Regions from separate parts of the Stenotrophomonas sp. 169 genome, predicted to be linked through region 2. Evidence: predicted binding sites of a transcription regulator. Region 2 holds the regulator's gene; the other holds the start of a gene.

Region 1 (14,887 bases), 1.5 Mb from region 2:
GCGCAGCGCTTCCAGATCTGATCGCAGCTGCGCGGCGACCTCGGGCTTCTGCACTTTGACAGCGACTTCGCGGCCATCGCGCAGCGTGGCACGGTGCACCTGGGCAATGGAGGCGCAGCCCAGCGGAACTGGATCGAAACTGGCGAACAACGTGGAGACGGTGGCGCCCAGTTCCTTCTCGATGATGGCGTGAATCCGCTCCACCGGGATCGGCGCAACGCTTTCCTGCATCCGCTCCAGCGCCGTGGCGAACTCCACCGGCACCATGTCCGGCCGGGTGGACAGCATCTGCCCCAGCTTGACGAAGGTCGGGCCGAGGGATTCCAGGTCGGTGACGAACTGCTCCGGATTGCCGTCCGGCGGCACGTCGGGTGCGCCTGCAGCGTCCAGGTTCATGCCGGAGAACACGCCGGAATTGCGGTAGCGCATCAACAGCCGCAGGATCTGGCTGCGGCGGTTCATGCCGGTGATCAGCGGCGGGTTGGCAGACGCGGCAGGCGGGTTGTTCAAGCAGGACTCCGCGATGGTGCAGGAGGCCCAGTGTGGCGGGGGGAAGGTGGTGGAGTGGTGAATCCCGGATGTAGTTTGGGATTCACGCCTTTTAGGTCAGAATCCGCCTTCTTCCTCCCCCTTTGATGATGGACCCTCCATGGCCGGTGCCAGCCTGTTCACCCTGCTCGATGACATCGCCACGCTGCTGGACGATGTGGCGGTCCTGACCAAAGTCGCCGCGAAGAAGACCGCCGGTGTGCTGGGAGACGATCTGGCGCTCAATGCACAGCAGGTCACGGGCATGAGCGCGAACCGCGAACTGCCGGTGATCTGGGCGGTGGCCAAGGGCTCGTTCGTCAACAAGCTGATCCTGGTGCCGGCCGCCTTGGCGATCAGCGCCTTGGAGGCGTGGTTGAAATCCCGCGGGTACAACGTGCCCCTGATCGTGCCGTTGATGATGCTGGGCGGTGCCTTCCTCTGCTACGAGGGCGTGGAGAAGCTGGCACACCGCTTCCTGCACCCGGCCGAGGAAGACGAAGCGAAGCAGGCAGAGCGTCGGCAGGCGCTGGCCGACGACACGGTGGACATGGTGGCCTTCGAGAAGGACAAGGTGAAGGGCGCCATCCGCACCGATTTCATCCTGTCGGCCGAGGTGATCGTGCTGACCCTGGGCGTGGTGGTGTCTTCCGGCGCGGCGTTCATGCAGCAGGTGCTGACCTTGAGCGTGGTGGCCGTGGCGATGACGGTGTTCGTCTACGGACTGGTCGGCGGCATCGTCAAGATCGACGACGCGGGTCTCTACCTGGCGAAGAAGGGCGGTGCGGTGGCCGCGTTCGGACGCGGCATGGTGGCCGGTGCCCCCTGGCTGATGAAGTTCCTGTCCATCGCCGGTACGGCCGCGATGTTCCTGGTCGGCGGAGGCATCCTGGTGCACAACGTGCCGCCGCTGCACCACTGGGTGCTGGAGCATGGCGGCGAAGGCCAGTGGGCCTGGCTGATCAATGCACTGGTGAACGTGGGCGTGGGCCTGGTGGTCGGTGCGCTGGTGCTGGGAGCGGTGATGCTGGTGCAGAAGCTGCGCGGCAAGCCCGCACACTGAAAGCCGGACGGCCCGACGTCCGTTGGCCGTCACTACCGGGTCAACCGGCCTGTACGCGGTTGCGGCCCTCGCGCTTGGCCGCGTACAGGGCCTCGTCGGCGCGTCGCAGCAGGGTTTCGGCGCTGTCGGTCGGCTGCCACTGCGTCAGGCCGGCGCTGAAGTGCACCGGCACGCGGTGGTCCTGCACGTGCAGCACGCGCTGCGCCAGCGAACGCTGCAGGCGCTGCAGGGTGGACATGCTGTCGGCCCCGGGGGTATCGGGCATCACCAACACGAACTCGTCGCCGCCCAGCCGCGCCACGCTGTCACTGGCCCGCAGCAGCAACTGGCAGACACTGACGAAATGGCGAAGCACCGCGTCACCGCCTGCGTGACCGTACTGGGAATTGGTCTGGCCGAACTCGTCCAGGTCGATCACCGCCACCGACAGCGCGCTGCCGCCCCGCGATGAGCGGGCGAGTTCGGATTGCAGCAGGTCGTCCAGGCCGCGCCGGTTGAGTGCGCCGGTCAGGGGATCGGTGCGGACCAGGTCGGTCACTTCCCGCAGGTCATTCTCCAGCTGGGCGATGCGCTGTTCGGCCACTTCCACTTCCAGCCGCGCATTGGCCAGATGATCACGGGCCTGCGCGGCCTGCTGCTGCACGCGGCCGGTGTCGTGCAGCACGCCCTGCAGCAGTTGGTTGAGATCGGCGATGCTGCGTGCCTCGCGCAGGGCCAACGCGTAGCTGCTGATGCGATCGTGATATTCGCCGGTGCTGTTGGCCATGCCATCAAGCTGCTGCACGAAATCGCCCATCAGCCCGCGCATGGCCGCCTTGGAATCGGTGATGCCCTGCTTGAGCAGGCCCTGTTTGTAGATCACCTGGCGCAGCTCGGCGCGGGTGCGTTCGACGGCCGACGTATCCAAGGGCCCGGCCAGCAGCTGGCGCACCGCATCGATCTGTCCGTGCAGCCACGCGCCGTCGTCCAGCAGCTCGCTGATGTTTTCCAGCAGCAGGTCGAACAGGCCCAACAGCAGTTCGTCGCGTTCGTGCCACGCCTCGCTGCGTACGCCGATCTGGTGGCCCAGCTCGCGCAGGTTGTTTTCCAGTCCATCCAGCGGTTGCCCAGGCTGCCACTGCTTCCATGCGGCGGCCTGGGTGATGGCCTGCTCGCGCAATTGCGGGTCGTGCTGCAGCAGGCTGGCCACGGTGATGCCCAGCACGTGGCGCAGCTGCTCGCGCAGGCGCTCGCTGTCGGGCTGGCCGGCCGGGGAATGCTGTTCGATGGTGCGGATGTATTTGTCGATCAGCTGCCGCATCGCCCGGCCATAGCGGGGCCAGTCCGCGCCGGCCTGCGCCGATTGCAGGCGGTCGCCCATGTCGCCCAGCTCGCCGGGAAGGGTCGCCATGCCGTCGGCGAACGCCGCCAGCAGCGTCTCTGGCTGCTCTGCGCCGATGAAGATCTGCTGCAGCGTCCGCCCATCAACGCGGCGCGGGCCCGCATCGGACGTTGCCGGTGCGGCACGCACATGCGCCAGCGGCCCGAGCTGGGTGCCGGCGGCAGGGCGTGGTACAGGGCGGTCCGTCATGCGGTGATCCGTAGGGAGGTGGGGGCTGGTGACAGCATATCGGCGCGGTCGACGTTGGCTTTATACCTGTCCAGCCCTCACGATGGCAGCAACGCGCCATGGGAGAGGACGATGCGGGTGATGCTGCTGGGAGCAACGGGTCTGGTGGGTGGCCAGGCGCTGCAGATTCTGCTGGAGGATACGCGCTGCACGGCGCTGATCGCGCCCACGCGACGCCCGCTGCCAATGAGCGCGGCAAAGCTGGACAACCCGGTGCTGGATTTCGAGCAACTGCCCGGTACCGCGCCGTGGTGGGCGGTGGATGCGGTGGTCTGCGCGCTGGGCAGCACGCTGGCCCAGGCCGGCAGCCGCGAGGCCTTCCGGCGCATCGACCATGACTACCCGCTCACCTTTGCCGGCCAGGCGCATGCGCATGGCGCTGCCACGTTCGTGCTCAATTCGGCGGCGGGCGCGGATGCGGGCTCGCGGTTCTTCTACAACCGGGTCAAGGGCGATCTGGAGCAGGATCTGCGTGAGCTGGGCTTTGATTCGCTGACCCTGGTGCGGCCGGGGCTGATCGGCGGCGAGCGCGCGCAGAAGCGCACAGGGGAACATCTGGCATCGAAGGTGCTGGGCCTGCTGGGTCCGGTGCTGCCGCGCGGTTGGCGGATCAATCCGGCGGAGAAGATCGCAGCGACGCTGGTGGAAGCGGCGTTGGTGCCGCGGCCGGGCGAACAGGTGGTGGCTGCGCGGGACCTCGCGGGCTGAGCCCACGAGTGTTTCGCTGACGGCCAGCGGCCGTCACTACCGGACAAGCGGGGGGCTTGGTTGGGGCAGGTTCCCTTGCCCTGCAAAGGAACCTGCCCGCTACGCCTTCCGGGTTTCGCTGACGGCCCTCGGCCGTCCCTACCGGATCAGTTGGCCAGTGCCAGATCGTCCATCATGGTGCGCAGGAAGCGTGCCGCCTCACCGCCGGTGGCGGCGCGGTGGTCGAAGGTCACCGACAGCGGGATCACCTTGTGCGCTTCCACGCCGCCCATCACCGGGGTCATCTGGTGGCGGGCGCGACCGGCGGCCACGATCGCCACGCACGGCGGCACGACCACAGGGGTGGCGTAGCGACCGGCGAACATGCCGAAGTTGGACAGCGAGATCGTGTAGCCGCTCAGTTCGGAGGCGGCGATCAAGCGCCCTTCCACCTGCTCGCGCAGGCGGTTGACGCCCTCGCGGATGCCACGTGCGTCCAGCATGTCCGCGTTGCGCAGGGCCGGCACGAACAGGCCGTCATCGGTGTCCACCGCGATGCCCACGTCCACGTGCGCATGCAGGGTGCGGGTCAGCGCCTCGCCATCGAACCAGGCGTTGAGCGCCGGCACCTTCTGGCAGGCCACCACGATCGCCCGCACCAGGCGGCCGGTCATGTCGGTGCCCGGCTGCCAGGCATGGATGTCGGCGTCGTCGTTCAGCGTGGTCGGCACGACCTTGCTGTGCGCGTCGGCCATGACACGGGCCATGTTCCGACGCACGCCCTTCAGCTGCTCCGGCTGGCCCTTGGCGACCACGCCCGGCGGCTGGGTGCGCATCGGCTTGCCGGCGGCGGACATCGGCGCGCGCTGGCTTTCCACGCGGGCCGGGGCCGGTGCGGCCATCGCCTGCATGGCAGCCGGCGCAGGTGCCGATCCGACTTTGGCACTGCCATCGGCGGCCGCCTGCTTCACGTCCGCCATCGTCACTGCGTTGTCGGTGCCACTGGCACGCACGCGCGACAGGTCGACACCCAGCTTGCGCGCCATGGCCCGCACCGCGGGTACGGCCTTGACCCCGCCTACGGCCACCGCCTGTTCGGCGTGCACGGTGTTGGAGCTCTGCATCGCGCCCACCACGGTGCCGGCGTCATCGCGCTCGCCACCTTCCTTGATCTCACCCCCCTCGTCAGAGGCCACCACCTTGTCCGGCTGTGCCGGTGCGGGCTGGCCGGTGCTCGGCGTGGGCGACGGTGCTGCGGGTGCGGCATGGCCATGGCTGTGGCCGGTGTCCTGGCCATCGGCACGCTGCGGCATGTTCGGGTCGATCTCGAAACTGGCCAGCACGGCACCGGTCGGGATGATGTCGCCCGCCGCACCGGACAGCTTCAGGATCTTGCCGGAGACGGGCGAGGGCACCTCGACCACGGCCTTGGCGGTTTCCATCGATACCAGCGGCTCGTCCAGCTTGATCGTGTCGCCTTCCTTGACGAACCATTCCACGATGGTCGCGTCCGGCAGGCCTTCGCCCAGGTCGGGCAGGTTGAAATTCTTGGTCTGGCTCATGTGCAGTTCTCTTCCAGCAGTTCCAGTTCGCGGGCCGGCAGCCAGCCCGTCGCGCCGTTTGCGCGCTCGGACCACCACCAGCCCCCATGTTCGTGATGTAGCCGTACCATCTCGCCGTTTTCCACATCCAGCTCGCGCGCATCGTAGTCGCGCAGGGCTTCCGCGCGACCCTCATCAAGCCGCTGCAACCACGCGACCGGTGCCCAGCCGGCGCGCCCATCCGTGGTGCGCACCCAGGCAAAGGCCGGCCATTCTTCGTCACGTACACCGACTTCGACGATCTGGCCGGTGTGGAACCGGAGCGGGTTGGGGTACTGGCTGCGATACGGGCCAAGCAGGCGGGCCCACATATCAGCCTGCCGCAATGGCGCGCTTGGCGGCCGTGACGATCCGCTCCACGCTGGGCAGGTACTTCATTTCCAGGCGGAACAACGGAATGTGCGTGTCATAGCCGGTCACGCGCTCCACCGGGGCCAGCAGGTCGTACAGCGATTCCTCGGCCAGGCGCGCGGCGATCTCCGCACCGAAGCCCGCCGTCTTCGGCGCCTCCTGCACGATCACGCAGCGACCGGTCTTGGCGACCGATTCGGCGATGGTGGCGAAGTCCAGCGGACGCAGCGTGGCGACGTCGATGACTTCGGCACTGATGCCCTCACCGGCCAGCTTGTCAGCCGCTTCCAGGGCTTCCTTCACCTGCGCGCCCCAGGTCACCAGGGTCACGTCGGTACCGTCGCGCAGCACAAAGCACACATCCAGCGGTAGCGCCTCGCCATCGTTGACCACCACTTCCTTGTACTGGCGGTAGATGCGCTTGGGCTCCATGTAGATCACCGGATCCGGCTCGCGGATCGCGGCCAGCAGCAGGCCATAGGCACGCTGCGGCGAGGACGGCAGCACCACGCGCAGCCCCGGCACGTTGGTGAAGATGGATTCGTTGGCTTCGCTGTGGTGTTCCGGTGCACGGATGCCACCGCCCCACGGCACGCGCAGCACCATCGGGCAGTGCAGGCGGCCACGCGTACGAGTACGCAGGCGCGCGGCATGGCAGATGATGTGGTCGACCATCGGGTACATGAAGCCGTCGAACTGCGCTTCGGCCACCGGCTTCATGCCTTGTGCGGCCAGGCCGATGGTCAGGCCGGCGATGGTGGTTTCATCCAGCGGGGTATCAAGGATGCGGTTGGCGCCGAAGCGCTGCTGCAGGCCGGCGGTGGCGCGGAACACGCCGCCGTTGACGCCGACGTCCTCACCCAGCACCAGCACCGATTTGTCGTGCTCCAGCTCCCAGGCCAATGCCTGGGTGATGGCTTCGATCAGGGTGATGGGCGTAGTGGTCATGACCGTGTCTCCACCGGCGACAGCAGCGCTGTCGGCGGCATTGGTGCGGGACGCAGGAGCGCCGTGCTTGATCTCATCCATGACGCTGCTCCAGGGCGATGGCAGCAGCGCGCTGGGCCAGCAGGTCCGGCGGCGGATCGGCGTACAGGAAGTCGAACATCGCCTCGACCGGCTGCACCGGCGTGTTGAGGTACTGGTTCACGTCCTCGTCCACGCGCGTCCCGCACTCCTCGATCCACGCCTTTTCTTCGGCTTCGCTCCAGACGCCCTGCGCGGTCAGGTACTTGCGCAGGCGCAGCATCGGCTCCAGCAACCAGGCATCCTTCACTTCGGCATCGTCGCGGTAGCGGCGTGCGTCGTCGGCGGTGGTGTGGTCGGACAGGCGATAGGTCATCAATTCCAGCACGGTGCCGCCATTGCCGGACAGGCCGCGTTCGCGCGCCTGCTCCATGGCGGCCAGCACGGCGATCAGGTCGTTGCCGTCCACCTGCAGGCAGTGCAGGCCACCGGCCAGGCCCTTCTGCGCCAGCGTTTCGGCACCGGTCTGCGCCGAGCGCGGAACGGAGATGGCCCAGCCGTTGTTGACGATGCACAGGATCAGCGGGAGCTTGTAGGCACCGGCGGAATTCAGTGCGGCATAGAAGTCGGTCTTGGAGCTGCCACCGTCGCCACAGACGGCCACGGCGACCTGCTTTTCGTCGTTGAGCTTGAACTTCAACGCAGCACCAGCCGCATGCAGGCACTGGGTGGAGATCGGCACGCAGAACGGGAAGTCCTTGGCCGCGTTGCCACCGTAGTCGTTGCCACGCTCGTCGCCGCCCCAGTACATCAGCACGTCATACGGGCGCACGCCGCGCATGAACATCGCGCCGTATTCGCGGTAACTGGGCGCGAACACATCGCCCACCGCCATGGCCGCGCCGATACCCACATGCGCCGCTTCGTGGCCCAGGCAGGCAGCGTAGGTGCCCAGCTTGCCGGTGCGCTGCAGGGCGATGGACTTGCTGTCGAAGACGCGTACATAGAGCATCTGCTTGAACAGCGGGACCAGCACCTTGGGATCCCGCAGGGAGGCGGGCAGGTCATCACGGACGAGCTTCCCGTCCGCGTCCAGGTATTGGAGATATTCGATCTTGAACTCAGCAGCAACTGTCATTGCGGACGACACCTTCGACAGGAAGTTACAAATGATATGAATTGCCATGTTAAGGACGGCATAGGAAAAAGCTGTCCTGCGGCGCAGCAAGAGTTTGCCCGTTCAGTGCGCGTGTCCGTGCGCAGAACGCCAGCAACAGCAACGTATTCAGCCGATGCTGCACAGCACCACAATACCCCTCCGGCGCGGTCAGTGGCACAGGTAGGAATCGGTTCCACGCGCCAGTGCGCTGTATTTCACGTTCCACGCAACGGGGGCGATCACCTGGGAATGGATCGGGTGCGCTGGTGTTGCTCGTCCCTTGCCCGCGCCCTGCTACGCTTTGCGGCCTTTGACCGGTCCTGCCCCCATGTCCGTCGATAACAACCAACGCGATCTCGAAGCCGGTATCCATACGGATCTGCAGGATCGGCTGACCTACGGCGGCTACCTTCGGCTGGACCAGCTGCTGGCGGCGCAGCAGCCGCTGTCCAGCCCGCCGCATCACGACGAGATGCTGTTCATCATCCAGCACCAGACCTCGGAGCTGTGGCTGAAGCTGCTGGCGCACGAATTGCGTGCGGCGATCAGCTTCCTGCAGCGCGACCAGGTCTGGCAGTGCCAGAAGGTGCTCGCGCGCAGCAAGCTGGTGCTGCGCCAGCTGACCGAGCAGTGGTCGGTGCTGGAAACGCTGACACCCTCCGAGTACATGGGGTTCCGCGACGTGCTGGGGCCGTCTTCGGGCTTCCAGTCATTGCAGTACCGCTACATCGAGTTCCTGCTGGGCAACAAGAACGCGCAGATGCTGAAGGTGTTCGAGCATGACGTGGCCGGCCAGCAGCGCCTGCGCGAGACGCTGGAGGCCCCCAGCCTGTATGAGGAATTCCTGCAGTATCTGTCCCGCTTCGGTCATGACATCCCGGCGCAGTACCTGCAGCGTGACTGGAGCCAACCGCACGTGGCCGACGATGCACTGCACCCGGTATTCGAGCGCATCTACCAGAACACCGATCGGTACTGGCGCGAGTACGCGCTGTGCGAGGACCTGGTGGATCTGGAGACCGCCTTCCAGCTGTGGCGCTTCCGCCATATGCGCACGGTGATGCGGGTGATCGGGTTCAAGCGCGGCACCGGGGGGTCGTCCGGCGTCGGGTTCCTGGCCAAGGCGCTGGAGCTCACGTTCTTCCCGGAGCTGTTCCAGGTGCGGACCACGCTGGAGGGGTGAGCTCCAGCGCGGTGTCTGGATGCGGTGTCAGCTGTCCGCAGGCATGCGCCGTTCCCCCCGCACTTGATGCGCGCGGGCTTCGATCTGGCGCAGTTTGTCCGTGGTCGACTGCACGGCCGCGGGCGCATGCTCGCAGACGTGCAGGCGTCCGGGTCGGATGCCGTCGGCCATGAACGCGGAGGTCACCCGATCAACGCACGATGAAACGCCGTTGTAGATCATGCCGTGGCCTTTCAGTCCAGCGGCGTAGACGATGGATGCGGAGGGAATGGACGTGAACGCATTGAATGCGGTTGCGCGCGGGGTGAATGCATCGAACTCCATCTGCAGCACCATCAGGTTCCGTACTGCATCCAAAGCTGCCATGTCGGGTCTTGCGGGTACTGAAACCGGCCAGTACGCACAGGTTTGATGGCTTTCCGTGCTGCCGCCGACCGGGTTTTCGCGCGCTTGACGATCCCCCATATCGTCCCAGAACGATGGTGGCTGAATGCCTTCCGCGCTGTTGCACAGAACGGTGTATTGGACGGAATAGGTGGGATCCAGGTTGAGTGGGCCCGGCGATTCCGGAGCACTGAACCAGTCGACCGCCGCATACTGCGCGGAACGTCGAGCAGCTGCGTCGACATCGGGATCATCGCTGAAGTGATGGCCCGCGATGCGTTCATCCAGCGCCTTTGCGTCCATGTCTGGCGATTCGCGCAGCCAGGATTGAAGCATGCGCGCGGCCATCAATGACTCGACGCTGCCAAGGCTGTACCTGACGGTGTCGCGGAAAACCGGCTCCAGATCGGCAAACAGGTCATCGATTGCCTGCGCATCCGTGCCCAGTCCATACACCGCGGGCTGGGCAATAGCGCGCTCGACCAGAAAACGCTGGTAGATCACCTGGCGGCTGTCTGATTTGGGAATGGCGGTGTACTGGATGCCCTTGGTCCAGTCGACGTTGGAATCCAGAATCATCCGATCAACGTGGTCGGCGAACAGGAGGCCATACCATGCACCCAGCTCGGTGCCGTAGGACACGCCCCAGTAGTTGATTTTTTCCTCACCCAGCTGAGTCCGCACCAGATCCATGTCACGTGCGGTCTGCTCGGTGGTAATGAATCGCGACCAAGGGTGAGCGCTGCATCCAGCGGCGATGACGGCGGCATTCTCATTGATGGCGATCAGATTTTCGCTTGAACGGTCATCCGTAATCCGGCCGTAGGGCTTCAGCACGGCCGAGGATCTACAGCGCAGTTCGCTCCCTGAGCCCAGCCCGCGGGGCTGTACCGCGATAAGGTCGTGGCGCTCGGAGATCCGGTGTTTGTCGCTCGCCCAAGCTGCCTCAGCCTCCCAGTTGGCGGGCAAGCTGGCGGTGAAGAACATGGCGCCCAGTCCTGGCCCTCCGGGGTTCACCATCAGCACGCCGCGTCGCTCGGCCGGATGGGCTGCGCGCACGCGGAGCAGATCGATCATCAGCGTGCCGGGAACCGATCCCGCATGATCCAGTGGGACCTGGGTTTGTGAACACTGCAGTCGATCGCCAAGAAGGGGGAAGCTGCTTGAAATATCGTCCGGGCAGGAAGTCCACTCCAAGGCAGCGGCGGACGCGGAGGCTCCCATCAGAAGGGGCGCCATGACCAGTAACGGGGTCAATCGCTTCATGGAAAGTCCAGAAAGTAGGATGAGGTGACCCTGAGCCGCACGCAGCAATCAGCGTCGTTCCTGACCCTACGTGGACCCTGCCGGGGTGTCTTTGAGCCAATGTGCGGAAGTCAGTGGGTAAGAACGCGTGGTGATCGATGAGCGATAACCGACATAGACGTGTCGTGTGTAGTGGCCAGCAATCAGGACGAATCCGTCTGCTGCCGGTTCAGCTTCCTTGCCAGGAAGCTGAACTCGTTGCATTTGCAAGTTCAGCGAGCACGCGGCCTGTTGTTGCGATAAGCGTGTATTTGACGTGAACGCCAGAAGTCGGTGATGCTCGCGCGTTACGCCGGCACAGGGACGTGTCTGTCATCCACCGAACCAGGAATCCCGCATGAGCCTGAACGCCACTGCGAATACCCCCGAACCGGCTGTGCCGGAGTTCAAGACACTGCTAGGCCACCCGCGTCCGTTGTGGATGCTGTTCATGGCCGAGTTCTGGGAGCGCTTTGCGTTCTACGGCATCCGTTGGGCGATGGTGTTGTACATCGTGGCCCAGTTCCACGGCGGCGATGCCACCGGTGAACGGCCCGCCAGCGAGCTCTACGGTGCCTACCTGGCCCTGGTCTACGCCGGCGCGATCTTCGGTGGCTATGTCGCCGACAAGTTGATCGGGTTCCAGCGCTCCATCCTGTTGGGCGCTTTGTTCATGGCCGTCGGCCTGTTCATGCTGGCCTCGCCGACCGAGCTGCTGTTCAAGCTGGGCCTGGCCACCATCATCGTCGGCAATGGTCTGTTCAAGCCGATCATCTCCACGCTGGTCGGCAAGCTCTACCTGCAGGGCGATGCCCGCCGTGACTCCGGTTTCACCATCTTCTACATGGGCATCAACCTGGGCGCGATGATCGCCCCGGTGATCACCGGCTGGCTGGCGCGTGAGATCTTCGGCACCGACGCGATGCCGCATTACCAGATCGTCTTCATCTGCGCAGGCGTGGGCATGCTGGTGAGCCTGGTGTGGTTCTGGCTGGGCCGCAGCCAGCTGAAGGGCATCGGCGCGCCGGCACCGGGCCAGGAAAGCAATGGCCGCGTCGGCCTGGTCGCCATCGTCGGCGCCATCATCGGCGTGCCGCTGTTCTACTTCCTGCTGACCATCGACGCGCAGGCGCTGCAGATGCTGCTGATGGCGCTGTTCGTCGTGCCGGCCGTGATGCTGCTGGTGGAAGGCGTGCGCACAGGCACCGTGGCGCGCGACAAGGTCATCGCGATGCTGGTGATCTTCATGTTCAACGTCCTGTTCTGGATGTTCTTCGAACAGGCCGGCAGCTCGTTCACCTTCCTGGCTGATCGCATCGTCGACCGTCAGTTTGGTGACTGGACCTTCCCGTTGGAGTGGTTCCAGTCGGTCAACTCCATCGCCATCATCACCCTGGCCCCGCTGCTGGCGTGGATGTGGGTGAAGATGGGCCGCGCCAATCCGTCCATCCCGCGCAAGTTCGGCCTGGGCCTGGTGTTCAACGGCCTGGCCTTCCTGCTGCTGATGGTGGCCCTGTCGAGCATGGTCGACGGCGCGGGCAAGATCCCGTTCTGGACGCTGTTCATGGTGTATGTCATCCAGTCCGTGGGTGAGCTGTGCCTGTCGCCGATCGGCCTGTCGATGACCACCAAGCTTGCCCCGGCACGCCTGGGCGGCATGGCGATGGGTTGCTGGTTCCTGTCCATCGCCATCGGCAACAACCTGGCGGGCATCTTCGCCGGGCGGGTCAGCGGCGAAGGTGGCATGACCGTGCAATCCGCGCATGCCGGGTATACCTTTGGTTTCTACGCGTTGGTGGGCTCGGGCGTGCTGCTGTTCCTGGTGGCACCGCTGATCCAGAAGCTGATGCACGGCGTCAAGTAAGAGGAAAGCGCATGCGCAGGACAACAGGTTGGATATCCATGGGGCTGCTGGCCGCTGCATTGGCCGCGTGCTCGCAGCCCACTCCGGAGGCCAGCCAGGCGCCCGCGCAACCGCTTGATACGCGCCCCACCGGGACACCGGCCGCTGATCCCAGCGTGCCGGTGTCCTCGGGCAACAGCCCGGCGGCGGCGGATATCGCCGCCATCGCGGCGCTGAATGCCGCATTCGATCCGGCCCGTGACCCGGCCACCGACCTGGAAATGGCCAAGGTCGAAGCACAGCGCGGCAACAAGCGCATCATCCTGGACGTGGGCGGTGAATGGTGCCCGTGGTGCCACATCCTCGACAGGTTCGTCGAAGGCGATGCGGAAGTGCGCCGCCTGCGCGATGCGAACTACATCTGGATGAAGGTCAATTACAGCGAAGACAACGAGAACAAGGTCTTCCTGTCGCAGTACCCGGAAGTGAAGGGTTACCCGCATCTGTTCGTGCTGGATGCCGAAGGCGGCCTGCTGCATTCGCAGTTCACCGGCGAGCTGGAGCAGGGCAAGAGCTACGACCGGGCGAAGTTCCTCGCCTTCATGAAGGAATGGGCGCCGCGCTGATCGCGCGGGTGCCGGACTCAACTTCACCTCGCGGCCGCCGCTAACGGCAAGGTACCGACGCCACGCTGATCGTGGCGCGCGACCGGAGCGGCCGATGCACAGCGACCTTCTTGACCATCCCCCCGCCGACACCGTGGGCTTGCCGCCGGTGGCGGTGCTGATGGATGACAGCGTGGGCGACGCGGCGGTGTCTGCCGCCGCGACGGCCGTGCACACGCTGCCGATCATCGGGCTGCCGGACAACACCGTGCTGGCTGCGGCGGTGCAGAGGCTGGTGGAACAGAAAGCACAGCTGGACCTGCTGGCACGCGATCCGAAGCTGGCCGGCCTGTTGCCGGCGGAGTGGATGGGTCCGGGTGCGCGTGCGCTGGATATCGGCAGCTTCGTGCAGAGCGTATTGCCGTTCCTGCGCACGGCCGAGCGCGGCCAGACCGCGCCCGTCCGCCTGCCGCTGCGCCACGTGCTGGGTGACAGTGGGCGCTGGAGCAAAGCGGACGTGGCCGAGCCACAGTCGCTGGCGTGGTTCCTGGCCAGCGACGAACGCGCGATGGCCGGTAGCAAGGATCACGCCGAGGCCTATCTGGTTGGCGCACTGGGGCTGGGCTGGATGCAGGAAGGACGCAGCCGCCCGGGCTTCCTGCGTGCGATGGGCGTGGAGACGCTGGCCGCGCGCACGAGCATGTTGGATTACCCTCCGGCCGAGGAGCTGTCGCTGTATTCCGCCACCGCCCATGGCCAGCCGCAGCTGTGGTGCGTGCACGGCCGTCGTCGCCTGCGCGCGCTGCCGGCGCCGTGGCTCAGCGTGCCGCTGCTGACCGCCTATGGCGTGTCGGCGCCGGTGCCGTGGCCGGCCAGCTACCCGGCGGCGGACGAAGTGGCCGGTGCGTTGGCGTTGGCCGGGCAGGGCCGCATCGCGCCGGAAGTGGACCTGCCCAAACTGGCACGCAGGATGGCGGAAGACGCGAGCGGCGAAGCATGGCAGCCGGTCAGCCTGCTGCAGTTGGGTACGTGGATGCCGCGCTGGCGCTTCTTCCTGGCGGCGTTTGTCGGCCTGCCGTCGGTACTGCTGGTGACCGCCGCGCTGGCGCTGCCGGGCGCCATTGAAGCGGCCACCGTGGCGGCATCGCTCGGCTTCGCCGCCGGGGCCATCGGCGCCCTGGCCGCACCGTGGGTCTACGCCCGCCGCAAGCATCTGAGCTGAGAGCCGAGGGGTAGAGTCGAGGGGTAGAGCCGACTTCAGTCGGCTGCCTTGGCTCACCGCAGCCGGCTGAAGCCGGCTCTACCGAAGCGCGTGGGCCCACCGGTAGCGCCGAGCCGTGCTCGGCGGCGGGGTGCGTCAGCTGCGGCAGGATCGGGGTGCGCGCGTTTTCCTGCTATTCGCCCATGCGCTGCAGGCCTTCGCCGGCCAGGCGCAGGATCAGCGTTTCCAACAGCTGCTCTTCGTCTTCGCTGAGCACGGACATCAGCTTGCGGGTGGTTTCAATCACCAGCGGCGCGATGGTTTCGTACACCTCGAAGCCGGCCGCCGACAGCGCCAACACGGAGCGGCGGCGGTCGTCGCCGTGGGTTTCGCGCTTGATGAAGCCGCGCTCCAACAGACGTG
Region 2 (14,887 bases):
GAAGGTGCCAGCGCCGCCCTTGATCGAGTGCGCGGCCCGGAACACCGAATTGATGATCTCTGCATCGTGCTGGCCGGATTCCAGGGTCAGCAGTCCAGCTTCCATCGCATCCAGCCCTTCGCGGCTTTCCTCGAAGAAGGTGGCGTGGAATCGTTGCAGGTCCATGCTCATGTCAGGTGTGTTCCAGGGGCGCGGGGGACGGGGGCGGCGAGGGCGATCAGCCCAGGACTTTCTGCACGGTGGCGATCAGCTGTTCGGGATTGAACGGCTTCACCAGCCAGCCGGTCGCGCCGGCCGCCTTGCCTTCGGATTTCTTGTCGGCCGCTGACTCGGTGGTCAGCATCAGCATCGGGGTGAACTTGTACTCGGCCAACTGGCGCAGCTCGCGGATCAGCGAGATGCCATCCATGTTGGGCATGTTGACGTCGGTCACCACTGCGTTGAAGCGCTGTTCCTTGGCGCGGTTGAGTGCGACGGCGCCATCCTCGGCTTCTTCGACGGCAAAGCCGGCCGAGGTGAGGGCGAAGGAGACCATCTGGCGCATCGACGCCGAGTCATCCACCACCAAGATACGTGCGCTCATGCCGCGTTCTCCACAGAATTCAGGTTGTCATGGGGTACATCCAGGCCGAGGGCCTGGCTGACGCCGAGCAGTCGCGCGGCGTCGGAAAAGGTTGCGGTGCATCCGCTGAACTGTGTCGGCCGGCCCGCACTGCGGCGGTCGTGCACGAACGCGCACAGCACCTGCACCGCTGCGGTGTGGATGCGGCTGACCCGACTGGCGTCAAGCACCACGGGCGCGGCCTCGGCCAGCAGCGGGGCCAGGCGGTTCTTCAGCTCGGTGCTGCTCTCGATGCCGAGATCTTCACCCAGGTCCACTGTGCTCATTGTTGCTCCGGACAAACGGTTCCAGACTTCATAGCGGCAATTTCCGGGAAAGCTTTAGGGATGGGTTTTTCTGTTTCTGGGCCAGGGCGGGAGCAGGACCCGGGGCCGAGGGGGCGGGCAGGGCCACGCAGGACACGCCGCAAGTACGTCCATGTAGGCTTGTGTTCGGCTCCTGCCTCACACAGTCCTGCCTGACCCTGCCCGCCCCCTCGCTGACAGTCTGCCCTTGACCGCAGTTGGGCGGAGAGCAGGAGCGCACAAGCGCAGGAACCAGGCCGAGGCCGGGCGCCTGCGCTGATCAGTTGAGCAGGCGCGTGGCGTCGAGCAGGATCATCGGCTGGGCGCTTACGCGGGCCACGCCACGGAAGATGTCGTTGCTGATCCGGCAGATACGCGCGGTGTCCGGGGGCTCGATCTGCGAGTCGCTGAGGTTGGTCACATCCTCGACCGCGGTGACCCGCAGGCCCATGATGTCGCCGTTCTCCTCCAGCACCACGATGCGGGTCAGCGCATCTTCGCCCGCGGGGGCGCCACCCAGGTGGATGCCCAGGTCCATCACCGGTACCACCTGCCCACGCAGGTTCATGATGCCCAGCATGGCCGGGGCGGTGCCGCGCAGCGACAGCAACGGCACCGGCAGCACCACCTCCTGCACCTTCAGCAGCTCCAGCGCGTAGGCCTGGCTGCCACAGCGCAGGCGCAGCCAGCGCGAGCTGCGCTCGGCGGCGCGGCGCTGCGGTGAGGACGCATGTCCGTTCTCACGGGCCTGTTCCTGCAGCTCCTGCCATGTGCTGGGCGCGCCGGTCGTACTCGCTGGCGGCGGCAGGTTGGACGGGCGGTTCGGAATGCGCGCGGGCGCGGGGGCGCGGGCAACCGCGGCGGCGGCGATCGGCGCGGCGGGCGCTGCCAGGATCACCGTGTCTGCCGCGGCCGGGTCGGCAGCGGCGGCGAAGGCGGCTTCCAGCGACGGGCTGTCCGCATTGGCCAGCACGGCCGCGATGTCCTCGCCGGTTTCGTAGATCACCTCGTCGGGCAGGTCATCCCAGGTCGGTGGGCGTTCGGGCGGCGTCGCGGCGCTGGCCTGGTCCATCGCGTCCAAGGTGGCATCGAAGGCAGCCTGCAGCGCGGCTTCTTCATCGTCCACCACGGCGGGGGCGCCGGTTTCGTAGACGACCTCATGCGGCAGATCATCCCAAGTGGGCTCGCGCGCGTCGTCCGCGTCGCCCGTCACTGCAGGGGCGAGCACCTGCGCAGCGTCGGTCGCAGGCGCGTCGGTCGATGCCACCGCGTCACCCAGCAACTGCTCCAGATAGTCGTCCAGCACCTGTTCGTTGTTCATGCGGCCTGCTCCAGCGCGCGCGCATCGTCGGTCAGGATCCACTCCAGCGCACGCCGATAGGCGGCGAGCCCGCGCCCAGGGTAGTCATCGCCTTCCACCGGCGTCATCAGGGTGGCAGCGCTGCTCATGCGGGTGTCGACCGGAATCGCGTCATCCCAGACCCGCGTGAGGTGGCGGTCCTGCATCTGCCTCAGCGTCTCGTTGCCGGCGCGGGTGCGTCGATCGAACAGCGTAGGCAGGATCGACATCGGCAGCGGACGGCGACGCGAGCGCTCCACCATCTCGCCGGTGCGGACCATGCCATCCAGACCGTGCAGGGCCAACGGCTCGGCCTGGGTGGGAATGATCAGTCGATCAGCGGCTGCCAGTGCGTTGATCATCAGCAAGCCCAGCGTGGGTGCGCAGTCCAGCAGGATGTAATCGTGACGGCCTTTGTGGCGGGCCAACGCGTTCTGCAGTGACAGGCCCAGGCCCGGCTGGTTGGCGCTGCGCCGTTCCAGCGTGGCCAGTGCGGCCTGCGCGCAGACGTGGTCCAGGCCGGGAATGGCGCTGGGGTGGCTGAGCACGGACAGCTCCACCGGCGGGGTGGCGAACAGATCCAGTACGCCCGCCGGCGGTGGATCCAGCGGAATGCCGAACGAGCGGGTCAGCGATGCATGCGGATCGAGATCGATCAGCAGCACGCGATGGCCCAGGCCGGCCAGTTGGCGCCCCAGTGCGAGGGTGGTGGTGGTCTTGCCGACTCCGCCCTTCTGGTTGGCGATTGCCCAGATGCGCATCGGTCTACTCCTTCATGGCGGGGGTGACGGCGGCGCCGATGGGGCTGCCGGCCGGGGCGGGCGCGCGGGGCGCCTGCGGGAGGGGGGTAAGGCAATGGGGGCGATCACCGGCGCGTCGGCGTCGCTGGAGGCGTTGAGGCGCTGGCTGATGGGATCCACGCCGTGGCTGGTATCGGCCAGGATGATCACCATCACGCGGCGGTTGCGGTTGCGGCCGTCCGCACTGGTGTTGTCTTCGCGGGGGCGGAACTCGCCGTAGCCGACCATCGCCAGCCGGGCGGGCTGCAGCCCCTGATCGGCGAACAGATGCACCACGCTCGCCGCACGGGCCGCCGACAGTTCCCAGTTCGAGGGGAACTGGGCCGTGGCAATCGGGATGTTGTCGGTGTGGCCTTCCACGCGCACGCTGTTGGGCACGTCACGCAGCACCTCGGCCAGCTTGGCGAGCGTGTCGCGTGCGTGCACATCGAGCATCGATGCGCCGGTGGGGAACAGGATGTCGCTGTTGATCTCTACTTCGATCCACAGCTCGGTACGGCGCACGGTGATCATGCCGCGGTCGATCAACGGTGTGAGCGCGGCGGTGAGTCGGTCGGCGATGCCATCCAGCTGTTTTTCCGCCTGCTTCAGCTGCTCCTGGTCGCGGAACGAGATGGGCGAGCGCATCTGCGATGCCATCGAGGGCAGCAGGGTAGGGTCGTTGGCCGGGGCAGGTGCCGAGGGACCGACGCGGCTGCCGGCGTTGATGACCGACGGGGTGTCCCAGCCGCCGCCCTTTACCTGGTGACTGCCTACCTGCACCGGGTTGATGGTGCGTGGCGCAGACCCGAAGGCGCTGCTCAAGGCACTGGCGACTACCCGGTACTTGCCTTCGTTCACCGTGGAGATGGCATACATCACCACGAAGAAGGCAAGCAGCAGCGTCATCAGGTCGGCGTACGGAATCGCCCAGGCCTCATGGTTGGCATGCTCTTCGTGGTGACGGCGGCGGGCCATGTCAGTGCAGGAATCCGCTCAGGTTGGTTTCGATGTTGCGCGGGTTCTCGCCGTGGGCGATCGAGATGATGCCTTCGATGGCCATCTCGCGATCCCTCGTGGTGTGGGCGATCACGCTCTTCAGCTTGGCGGACACCGGCAGGAACAGCAGGTTGGCCGAGGCGATGCCGTAGATGGTAGCGGTGAAGGCGGCCGCGATGCCGTGTCCCAGCTTGCTGGGGTCGGCAAGGTTCTTCATCACGGCGATCAAGCCCAGCACTGCGCCGATGATGCCCAGCGTCGGGGCATAGATGCCCATGGCTTCGAATACCTTCGACGCGGCCAGGTCTTTGTGTTCCTGGCTGCTCAGTTCGATCTCCAGCATGTGCCGGATGGTTTCCGGCTCCACGCCATCCACCAGCAACTGCAGCCCCTTGCGCAGGAACGGATCGCTCTGCGCGTCGACCTGCGCCTCCAGACCCAGCAAGCCTTGGCGGCGCGCGATGTTGCTCCATTCCACGATCTGCGTGATCAGCTGGCGGCGGTCGCTCTGCGGCGGGCGGATGACCCAACGCACGATCTTGAAGGCGTGCTTGAACACTGCCGGCGCGGTATGCAGCAGGATCGAGGCAAGGGTGCCGACGATGACGATGACGAACGCGGCAGGCGACCACAACGACGCCAGGCCGGCGCCCTTGAGGATGCTGCCCCCCACCAGAGATGCCAAGGCGAGGAAGAGTCCGATGAGGCTGAGTCTGTCCATGGATCGGTTATCGGCCTGTAGCGGGGTGACTTGAGGTGGTGGCCAGGGAGTGGCCGACCGGCGTCACAGTTTTCATCCGTCGTGCGGGCTGCGAAGGCCGTCCACATCCAGGATCAGGGCCATGCGTCCATCGCCGATCAGGGTCGCCCCGGCATAACCACGCAGCCCGCGCAGGGCCTTGGGCAGCGGTTTGATGACGACCTCTTCGCGGCCCCGCACCTGGTCCACGACCAGGCCGAAGCGGGTCTCGCCCGCCTGCAGCACGACGATGGTCAGCAGGTGCGACGGTGCCGGTTCCACGTCCAGCCAGTGGCGCAGGTCCACCAGGGCCAGGGTGTGCGACAGGCGATCAAGCACGGCGCGTCCATCGAACCAGCCGAGGGACGTGGCCGGTGCATGCAGCACCTCCAGCACGCGTGCCAGCGGCAGGGCGTACACATCCTCGCCGGCCTGTACCAGCAGGGTCGGCAGAATGGCCAGGGTGAGCGGCACGCGGATCATGAAGCGGCTGCCGCGGCCCAGTTCGGACTGGATCTGGATCTGTCCGCTGAGTTCGCGGATGCGCGACTGCACCACGTCCATGCCCACGCCGCGGCCGGAGATGTCGGTGACCTCGGCCTTGGTCGAGAAGCCCGGCAGGAACACCAGGTGCAGGCATTCTTCGCTGCTCAGGCGGGCAGCGGCCTCCGGATCGATCAGGCCCTTCTCGCGCGCCTTGGCACGCAGTTTCTCCGGGTCGATGCCCGCGCCGTCGTCCTGCACTTCGATGCTGACGTAGTCGCCTTCCTGCTGCGCGGACAAGCGCACGTGGCCGCTGCGGGGCTTGCCCTGTGCCTCACGCAGGTCGGGCATCTCCACGCCGTGGTCGATGGCATTGCGCACCAGATGCACGAGCGGATCGGCCAGTGCCTCGACCAGGTTGCGGTCCAGTTCGGTTTCGGCGCCGAACAGTTCCAGTTCCACTTCTTTGTTCAGCGAGCGCGCGACATCGCGCGCCACTTTCGGGAAACGCGAGAAGACCTTGCCCACCGGCTGCATGCGGGTGCGCATGACCGCCGACTGCAGACGCGCGGTCGCGATGTCCAGCGTGGACACGGCGCGATCAAGCTCTTCGTCGCGCAAACGCACGCGCAGGGTCTTCAGGCGGTTGCGCGACAGCACCAGTTCGCCGATCAGGTTGACGATGGCATCCAGGCGCTTGGTGTCCACGCGCACGGTGTGTTCGGCCTCGGCCAGCGGCTTGGCGGGCTTGGGCGTGGGGGCGGCGACAGGGCGCTTCGGCGGCGGGGCCGCCTGTGCAACGGGCGCCTGCTGCGCGAGTGTACTGCCCGGCACAGCGCCGCCATGCAGCTGGTCCAGCAAGGCCTCGAACTCGTCCTCGCTGATCATGCCATCGTCGGCCTTGGGCGCGACCGCCGTGGGCGCGGCGCCGCCATGCAACTGGTCGAGCAGGGCCTCGAACTCATCGTCGCTGATCATTTCCGAACCGGCGTCATTGCCGGCCAGCGGGGCCGACGCGGCAGGCGAGGGGGCCACGCCGACATCGAACTGGGCGATCAGGTCCGGCGGGGCATGGCCCGGTTCTTCGCCGGCCGACACCGCATCCAGCATCGCCTGCAGATAGTCCAGCGATTGTTGGCCTGCATCGAAGTGATGCGGCTGCAGCGTGGCCTGTCCGGAGCGCGCCAGGCCGAGGGTTTCCTCGGCGGCATGGCACAGCTCCACCATGGCGTGGATGCCGAGGAAGCCGGCACCGCCTTTCAGCGTGTGGTATCCCCGGAACACCGCATTGAGCTGGGGGCTGTCCTGCGGGTCCTGCTCCAGGGTGACCAGCTGCTCGCCGAGACGATCCAGGATTTCCTGCGCCTCGATGATGAAGTCCGCAGCGATGTCGTCGGCGATTCCACTCATGCTCAGAGCCCCAGGTCGGACAGCAGGTCGTCGGCGTCCAGCTGGGACACCGCGTGGCGATCCACGCCGGCCACGGCCGGTCCGGCCAGCGCCGGCTCAGTGCGGCCCTGCTGGCGCGATGCCTGCAGTTCCGGCGGCAGGCCCAGGGCACCGAAGCCTTCATGTACGCGACGCACGATGCCCACCACCCGGCGGATGATCTGGCCGGTCAGGTCCTGGTAACTCTGGGTCAGCGCGATCTCGGTCAGGTTGTGGCGGATACGCTCGAGTGCCTGCTGCTGCTCCAGTGCAGGCAGCGCCTCCTCGCCCAGGCGGGCGGTCAGGGCACGGCATTCCTCGGTCAGATCCAAGGTGCGGTGGGTGGCCTGCTCGGTCATCGTGACCACGTGGTCCAGGCGCGCACACGCATCGTCGAGCTCTTCGGCATCGGCGTCGTGGCCCACGGTGGGCAGTTCTCCCAGCGCCTGGCCCAGCTCGCGGGCCAACCGTGACAGGCCGGCCATCATCGGCTGGGTGCGTGCCGCCGCCAGCGCATCGATCTGCACACGCCAGCCGGCTTCATCGCCGGTTTCCAGTGCGGCCAATGCTTCCTGCAGGCGCTGCACCAGCCACGCCTTGTCCATGGCGACGTCCATCAAGCGCTCGCCGCCAGGCGTTCGAAGATCTTGCCCAGTTTTTCCTGCAGCGTCTGTGCGGTGAAGGGCTTGATGATGTAGCCGTTCACGCCGGCCTGTGCCGCCTCGATGATCTGCTCGCGCTTGGCTTCGGCGGTCACCATCAGCACCGGCAGGGTCTTCAGCTTGGCGTCGGCACGGATGGCCTTCAGCAGCTCGATGCCGGTCATGACCGGCATGTTCCAGTCGGTCACCACGAAGTCGAAGGACTGGCTCTGCAGCAACGCCAGCGCGGCATGCCCATCCTCGGCCTCGGCGGTGTTGCTGAAGCCCAGGTCGCCCAGCAGGTTCTTGACGATGCGACGCATGGTCGAGAAATCGTCGACGATCAGGATGCGCATGTTCTTGTTCAAAGCTTCATTCCTCTTGGGTACTTATGCTTCCAGGCCCGCGTCAACGGCCTCGAAGGCTTTCAGTCGGCCACGCAGGCGCAATACCGCCTGGCCATGGATCTGGCAGACCCGCGACTCGCTCACACCGAGCACTGCGCCGATCTCTTTAAGGTTCAATTCCTGTTCGTAGTACAGCGACAGCACCAGCTGTTCGCGCTCGGGCAGGTGGCCGATGGCCTTGCCCAGCTCGCTGCCGAACTGGCTGCGCTCCAGCACCTGCTGCGGGGTGGGTCCGCCTTGGGCGACGGTATCCAGCTCGCCCTGGTCTTCGATGCGCGATTCCAGGCTCAGCACCTGGCCGCGCGAGGCATCTTCCATCAGCCGGAGGTATTCCGGCAGCGGGATGTCCATCGCCGCGGCCACTTCGGTGGCCGATGCGGCGCGACCTGTGGTCTGCTCCAGGCGACGGATGGTCGAGGCGGCATCGCGGGCGCGGCGGTGCACCGAGCGCGGCACCCAGTCGCCGCGACGGATCTCATCGATCATCGAACCGCGGATGCGGATCGAAGCATAGGTTTCAAACGAGGCCCCCTGGTCGGCGTCGTAGCTGCGCGACGCTTCCATCAGGCCCATCATGCCGGCCTGGATCAGGTCATCGATTTCGACGCTGGCGGGCAGTCGCGCGGCCAGGTGGTGGGCGATGCGCCGCACCAGGTCCGAATGCTGCGCGATGCACTCGGTTGCGGCCGTGCGCTGCACCTCGCGGTATTGAGCGGCGCCTTTCATGCCACCACCCCCCGCTGCTTGAGGATGCGTTCGAGGAAGAACTCCACGCCACCGCGCGGCTCCGTCGGTGCCTGCCAGCGCGCGGTGCGGCGGGCGATCTCGTTGATCGCCAGCGCCGACGGGCTGGACGGATAGGCTTTCACCACCGGCTGCTGGCGCTGCACGGACATGCGCAGCCAGTCATCCTGCGGCACGCAGCCGAGGTAGTTCAACGAGACATCGGCGAGGAATTTCTCGCAGACCCGGCTGAGTTTTTCATACAGCACGCGCCCTTCGTTGGGGTCGCGCACCATGTTGGCCACCACCTGGATGCGATCCACGCCGCGTTCGCGCGACAACACCTTGATCAGCGCGTAGGCATCGGTGATCGAGGCCGGCTCATCGCAGACCACCACCACGGTGTCCTGCGCGGCCTGGCAGAAGGTCAGCACGCCGTCGGTGATGCCGGCGGCCGTGTCGACCACCATCACGTCCAGGTCGCGCTCCAGCTCGGAGAACACGTTGACCAGGCCGACGTGCTCGGCCGGTGCCAGCTCGGCCATGTGCCGCCGACCGGATGCAGCCGGAACCACCAGCACGCCGTTGGGGCCCTCGATGATGACTTCTTCCAGCGTGCAGCGCCCGGCAATCAGGTCGGCCAGGGTGAACTCCGGCTTCAGGCCGAGGATCACGTCGATGTTGGCCAGGCCGAGGTCGGCATCCAGCAGCAGCGTGCGTTTGCCCATGCCAGCGAGCGCCACGGCCATGTTGGCCGAAACGTTCGTCTTGCCCACGCCGCCCTTGCCGCCGGTGACGGCGATGGTGCGGACCGGGCCCAGCGGCTGGCTGCGGGTGGCCGACAACGGGAAGGTCGTGGTCAGCTTGGCGTATTCACGCGACTGCATGGTTCAACTCCGGGTTGCAGGGCATATCGGCCGCGCGGCGCAAATCTTCAAGGCGAAGTACAAGATTGGCCGCACTGGCCCGGTGCAGGTCTTCAGGAACGTCCTGGCCATCGGTCACCCAGGTGATCGGCAGGCGGTGGTCGACGGCGACCGACAGGGCCGTACCGAAGCGACCGGTCTCGTCCAGCTTGCTCAGCACGACGCCCTGCAGGTTGGCGGCGCTGAAGCGGCGCACCACTTCGTCCATGTCGCCGAAGCTGGTGTTGGCCGGCAGCACCAGCAGGGTGCTGACCTTCGGCGCGGCACGCAGCCACTGCAGCTGCGAGGCCAGGGTGCGGTCGCGCGGGCCGACGCCTGCGGTGTCGATCAGCACCAGCTTGTAGTCCTTCAGGCGTTCCAGCAACTGATCCAGGTCGGTGCCGCTGCTGGCCTCGTGCACGGCGATGCCGAGCTGGCGGCCGAAGCCGTACAGCTGCTCGCGGGCGCCGATACGGGTGGTGTCAGTGGTGACCAGGGCGACATCGCGCGGGGCGTGGCTTTCGGCAAAGCGCGAGGCAAGCTTGGCGATGGTGGTGGTCTTGCCGGCTCCGGTGGGGCCGACCAGCGCGATCACACCGCCTGCTTCCAGCGGGTCGACCGGCGAGATCGGCAGCTTGCGCGAGAGCAGGCCCAGCATCAGGCCGCGACCGCGGTGGGCTTCGGTCTCCAGCGGGATCTGCAGCACCACGTCGCGGGCGATGCCGGCATCGAAGCCATATTCGTCCATCAGGTCCAGCGCGGCGGCGCGCACGGGATTGCCGCGCAGGCGCTCATCGGTGAAGCGGTGCATTTCGCGTTCGATCACCTGGCGCATGCCGGCGACTTCGTTGCGCAGGTGGCGCATCTCTTCGTCGTCGCGGGCGATGACGGTGAGGGTCGGCGGGGCGACGATGGGTCGCGCCGGTTGTACGGCCTCGGCGACCTGCAGGGCCGGCAGGGTGTCCGCCGAGCGTGGCTCGGCGCTACCGGAGGTCGGCGCCGGCAAGGTGTCCAGGGCGGCAGGCGGCTGCGGGGCCGCGGAGATGTCCAGGGCGGCAGGCGGCTGCGGGGCCGCGGAGATGTCCAGGGCGGCAGGCGGCTGCGGCGTCGAGAGTGTGTCCGCGGCGGCGGGGGTCTGCGGCGCCGGGAGGGTGTCCGCCGAGGGTGGCTCGGCGCTACCGATCATCGGCATCTGCGCAGCGAAGGCCATCGGCAGCGGCGGCGGCAGCACGGTCGGGGGGCGGATGACCGGCGCGGCAACGACCGGCGGCTCGGTGGCGAAGGCTTCGTCTTCCACCCAGGCGCGCGGCAGCGGCGGCAGTGGGCGCGGTGCGGTGGCCTGCTGGCGCGGTTCGGGCTGTGCGTGTTCGAACGGGGCAAAGATCTGCTCCGGCAGCGCCGGTTCGTTGACACGCTGCGGCGCTTCGCGGTGCAGCGCACCGCCGGCGGCACGGGCCAGGGTCGCCGCGAATCCTTCGCTGCCGCGCTGCATGACGATCTCATCGCTGCTGTTCAACGTACGCCCCGTCGCGCCCACCGCTGCGCGTGCCAGGGCCGCAACGGCCGACGTGGTCGCCGCCACCGGTTCGATCTCGGCGACCGGCTCGCGGCGACGGGTCATCGCGGCGATCATCGCGTCGGCGGCGGTGCGCGGACGCGGCGCCGGTGCGGCTGCCTGTACGGGTGCACTGTCCTTGCGGGCGGTTTCCAGTGCACGCTGCACCACGCTCTCGTCGTAATGCGCGGCCGCCACGATTTCGACGCCTTCCTCGATCCGCCGGTTGGACAGGATGACCGCATCCGGTCCATGTTCCTTGCGGACCAGGTTCATGGCCGATCGCATGTCGGCGGCGACGAAGCGTTTGATTTTCATGCTGGGGTACCGGGACGGAGTCGGTTCGGTGGCAGGGGATCGCGATTGTTCGGTGGTCTGCACGGTGCGGGGTCCCCTTGGAAAATGGTTGGATCACTACGGTGGCGGCGGCGCTGCTGCCGGTTTCCCGGCGCCGGTGGAGGCCTGCGGTCAGCTGATCGTGCCGACCAGCTTCAACCGCTTGTCTTCCGGCACCTCGCTGTACGCCAGCACCGACAGCGATGGAACGCTGTGACGGACCAGGCGTGCCAGCGCGGCACGGACCGGGCCCGGTACCAGCACCACGGCGGGCTCGTTGCGGGCTTCCTGCTTGCTGACACAGTCGGCAAGACTCTGGTGCAGCCGTTCGGCGAGTCCGGGTTCCAGCGCAGCGCCGTTACCCTGCGTGGACTCCTGCAAGACGCGTTCCAATTGCGGGTTGAGGGTGAACACCGGCAGCTCGGCGGACATGCCGGCGATCTCCTGCACGATGAAACGGCCCAGCGTGTTGCGCACTGCCGCGGTGAGCACGGTCGGGTCCTGGCTGGACGGTGCGGTTTCCACCAGCGACTCGGCGATCTTGCGCAGCTGGCGTACCGGGATGCGCTCGATCAACAGGTTCTGCAGCACGCGTACCACCACCGACAGCGGCACGGCCTTCGGGGTCAGGTCTTCCACCAGCTTCGGGGCGCTCTTGGCCAGGTTGGCCAGCAGCTGTTGCACTTCCTCATGACCCAGCAGCTCCGGCGCATGCTCGCGGATCAGGTGGGACAGGTGGGTGGCGACCACGGTGGCCGGGTCCACCACGGTGTAGCCCATCGATTCCGCATGGGCGCGCTGATGGGGCTGGATCCACGTGGCATCCAGGCCGAAGGCCGGGTCCTTGCCGGCGATGCCGTCCAACTGGCCCAAGGCACTGCCCGGGTCCAGCGCCAGTTCGCGGTCAGGATGGATTTCCGCCGTGGCGACCGGCACGCCGTGGATCAGCAGGCGGTAGGCGGTGGCGGGCAGTTCCAGGTTGTCGCGGATGTGCACCGAGGGAATCAGGAAGCCGATGTCCTGCGTCAGCTTGCGACGCACGCCCTTGATGCGGGCCATCAGTTCGCCGCCCTGCGCGGCATCGACCAGCGGGATCAGCCGGTAGCCCACTTCCAGGCCCAGCGGGTCGACCGGACGCAGTTCGTCCCAGGTCAGTTCGGCGCTGGGTGCGGCCGCGGCGGGGCGACCCAGCGCGTCCATCGGCTGGGCGGTCGGCGCGGCGTTGGCCTGCGCCTCGGCCAACTGGCTCTTTTTCCATATCTTCCAGGCCATGAAGCCCAGGATCGTCGCCAGCGTCAGGAAGGCGACGTTCGGCATGCCCGGGACCAGGCCGACCACGCCGATGATGCCGGCGGTGATGGCCAGCGCACGGTACTGGCCGAACACCTGGCCCATCATGGCCTGGCTCATGTCCTGCGAGCGCGAGGCGCGGGTGACCAGCATCGCCACCGCACTGGACACCAGCAGCGCCGGCAGCTGCGCCACCAGGCCGTCACCGATGGACAGCAGGGTATAGGTGGCCGCTGCGTCGCCGAAGGCCATGTTGTGCTGGAGCATGCCGACGGCCAGGCCGCCGATCATGTTGATGAAGAGGATCAGGATGCCGGCGATGGCGTCGCCACGGATGAACTTGCTGGCACCGTCCATCGCACCGTAGAAGTCTGCTTCCTCGCGGACCTCCTCGCGCCGGGCCTTGGCCTCTTCACGCGTCAACAATCCGGCATTGAGGTCGGCATCGATGGCCATCTGCTTGCCGGGCATCGAGTCGAGGATGAAGCGCGCGGTCACTTCGGAGACGCGGCCTGCACCTTTGGTGATCACCACGAAATTGATGATGGTCAGGATCGCGAAGACCACGATGCCGACGGCGTAGTTGCCGCCGATGACGAACTCGCCGAAGGCGGCGATCACCTTGCCGGCGGCCTCGTGGCCGTTCTGGCCGTTGAGCAGGATCACGCGGGTGGAGGCGACGTTCAGTGCCAGCCGCAGCATCGTGGTGACCAGCAGCACGATCGGGAAGATGGTGAAGTCCAGCGGACGCTTCACATACACCACCGCCAGCAGCACCATCATCGAAATGGCGATGTTGAAGGTGAACAGCGCATCCAGCACCGGGGCGGCCAGCGGTACGACCACCATGGCCAGCAGGGCCATGACGATCAGCGGCGCGCCGAGCCCCTGGCGGATCATCGCCAGGATGCTGCGGGTATTGAAGGTGCCGGGCTGGGCGCTCATCGCGGCGCCCCGTCAGGCGCGGTGCCCGGCGCGTATTCGGCCACGTCCACGTACGGCTGGCTGGGCATGGGGCCGGTGCGCCAGCTGCGCAGCTGGTAGACGTAGGAGAGCACCTGGGCAACGGCCGAATACAGTCTCACGGGGATTTCCTTTCCGAGTTCCCCTTCCCGATACAAGGCCCGTGCCAAAGGCGGCGCCGAGACGATGGCCACCTTGTTGCCCTCGGCGATCTTGCGGATGTGCTGGGCGGTTTCATCCACCCCCAGCGCGACCACCTTGGGCGCGCCCATCTTGCCGCCTTCGTACTTCAGCGCGACTGCGTAATGGGTCGGATTGACCAGCACCACGTCGGCGGTGGGTACCGCTTCCATCATCCGGCGGTTGGACATTTCGTGCTGCAGCTGGCGGATGCGCCCCTTCACCTCCGGGCTGCCTTCGCTTTCCTTCATCTCGCGGCGCAGTTCTTCACGGGTCATCTTCAGCTTGCGCAGCCAGTTCCAGCGCTGGTACGGCGCATCGATGAAAGCCAGCAGCAGCATCGCTACCGCCGTGGCCAGCAGCAGCTTCAAGGTGAAGCCGAGGCCGCGCACGATGGCGGTCTCCAACGGCTGGTGCAGCAGGCCACGCAGCAGGTCCATGCCCCCCATCATCACGATGGTGGCGGCGGTGCCGACGAACAGCACGCGCAGCAGGGATTTGACGAACTCGGCGACCGCTTCGGGGCCATACAGGCGCTTGAGGCCGGAGGCGGGATTCATGCGGGTGAAGTCGGGCATCATCGCCTTGCCGGACCAGCGCAGGCCACCCATCACCACCGGGGCCAGGAAGCTGGCCAGCAGGCAGACGATCAACAGCGGTGCGGTGACCAGCAGCAGGCGCAGGAACAGGTCGCCGACATGGCCGAACAGCTCCATCGGGTGCTGGCGCAGCGAGAGGTCGGGGGTCAGCGCCTGCTTCATCCAGTCGATGCCGCCGCTGGCCAGCTGCCCGCCGGTGGCCATCACCGCCAGCACGCCCCCGCCGAATACCGCGGCGGTCGCCAACTCGCGCGAGCGCGGCGTATTGCCCTGTTCGCGGGCCTCGCGCAGTCGTTTTTCAGTTGGCTGTTCGGTTTTTTCGCCGCCGTCTTCGTTCTCGGACATCGCGCGCAGATCCAGGGGGGTACCCGGCAGGCTGCAAGATCCGTGCCGTTGCAGATCACCGGTAGCGCCGACCCAGGGTCGGCGAGCGCAGCGGGCCCGGACGATGCGGGCATCCGCCGAGCGTGGCTCGGCGCTACGGGGTCGGCTCCACCTGCGGCCTTCGCTCACCGTGCAACTGCAGGAAACGTGCGGCCTCGACCGGACGCCCCAGCAGATAGCCCTGCAGGGAGGTGCATCCCAGCTGCTCCAGGCAGCGCCGCTGGGCGATGG

What was found. The regulator FliA, encoded in region 2, starts transcription of late flagellar genes. The targets are predictions, from matches to a motif close to TAAAGTTTNNCNNNCNNNGGCCGATAA.
Region 1: the regulator FliA is predicted to act here: its motif matches at 3,198-3,224, upstream of ICJ04_RS16725 (GGDEF domain-containing protein).

What each region holds. Positions count from the first base shown of each region.
Region 1 covers NZ_CP061204.1:3,812,798-3,827,684, reverse strand. The annotation lists gene ICJ04_RS16735 (AarF/UbiB family protein) at 1-462, opposite strand, end outside; gene ICJ04_RS16730 (DUF808 domain-containing protein) at 650-1,591, shown strand; gene ICJ04_RS16725 (GGDEF domain-containing protein) at 1,632-3,161, opposite strand; gene ICJ04_RS16720 (NAD-dependent dehydratase) at 3,273-3,908, shown strand; gene ICJ04_RS16715 (dihydrolipoamide acetyltransferase family protein) at 4,055-5,449, opposite strand; gene ICJ04_RS16710 (SH3 domain-containing protein) at 5,446-5,799, opposite strand; gene ICJ04_RS16705 (alpha-ketoacid dehydrogenase subunit beta) at 5,801-6,868, opposite strand; gene pdhA (pyruvate dehydrogenase (acetyl-transferring) E1 component subunit alpha) at 6,861-7,943, opposite strand; gene ICJ04_RS16695 (tryptophan 2,3-dioxygenase family protein) at 8,293-9,147, shown strand; gene ICJ04_RS16690 (alpha/beta hydrolase) at 9,175-10,797, opposite strand; gene ICJ04_RS16685 (oligopeptide:H+ symporter) at 11,174-12,679, shown strand; gene ICJ04_RS16680 (thioredoxin family protein) at 12,691-13,284, shown strand; gene ICJ04_RS16675 (hypothetical protein) at 13,379-14,485, shown strand; gene ICJ04_RS16670 (MarR family winged helix-turn-helix transcriptional regulator) at 14,658-14,887, opposite strand, start outside.
Region 2 covers NZ_CP061204.1:2,317,312-2,332,198, reverse strand. The annotation lists gene ICJ04_RS10050 (chemotaxis protein CheA) at 1-171, opposite strand, end outside; gene ICJ04_RS10045 (response regulator) at 218-583, opposite strand; gene ICJ04_RS10040 (STAS domain-containing protein) at 580-888, opposite strand; gene ICJ04_RS10035 (chemotaxis protein CheW) at 1,187-2,227, opposite strand; gene ICJ04_RS10030 (ParA family protein) at 2,224-3,006, opposite strand; gene motD (flagellar motor protein MotD) at 3,019-4,002, opposite strand; gene ICJ04_RS10020 (flagellar motor protein) at 4,004-4,744, opposite strand; gene ICJ04_RS10015 (chemotaxis protein CheA) at 4,817-6,655, opposite strand; gene ICJ04_RS10010 (protein phosphatase CheZ) at 6,658-7,290, opposite strand; gene cheY (chemotaxis response regulator CheY) at 7,290-7,682, opposite strand; gene ICJ04_RS10000 (RNA polymerase sigma factor FliA) at 7,704-8,447, opposite strand; gene ICJ04_RS09995 (MinD/ParA family protein) at 8,444-9,331, opposite strand; gene flhF (flagellar biosynthesis protein FlhF) at 9,318-11,222, opposite strand; gene flhA (flagellar biosynthesis protein FlhA) at 11,373-13,475, opposite strand; gene flhB (flagellar biosynthesis protein FlhB) at 13,472-14,617, opposite strand; gene ICJ04_RS09975 (EAL domain-containing protein) at 14,751-14,887, opposite strand, start outside.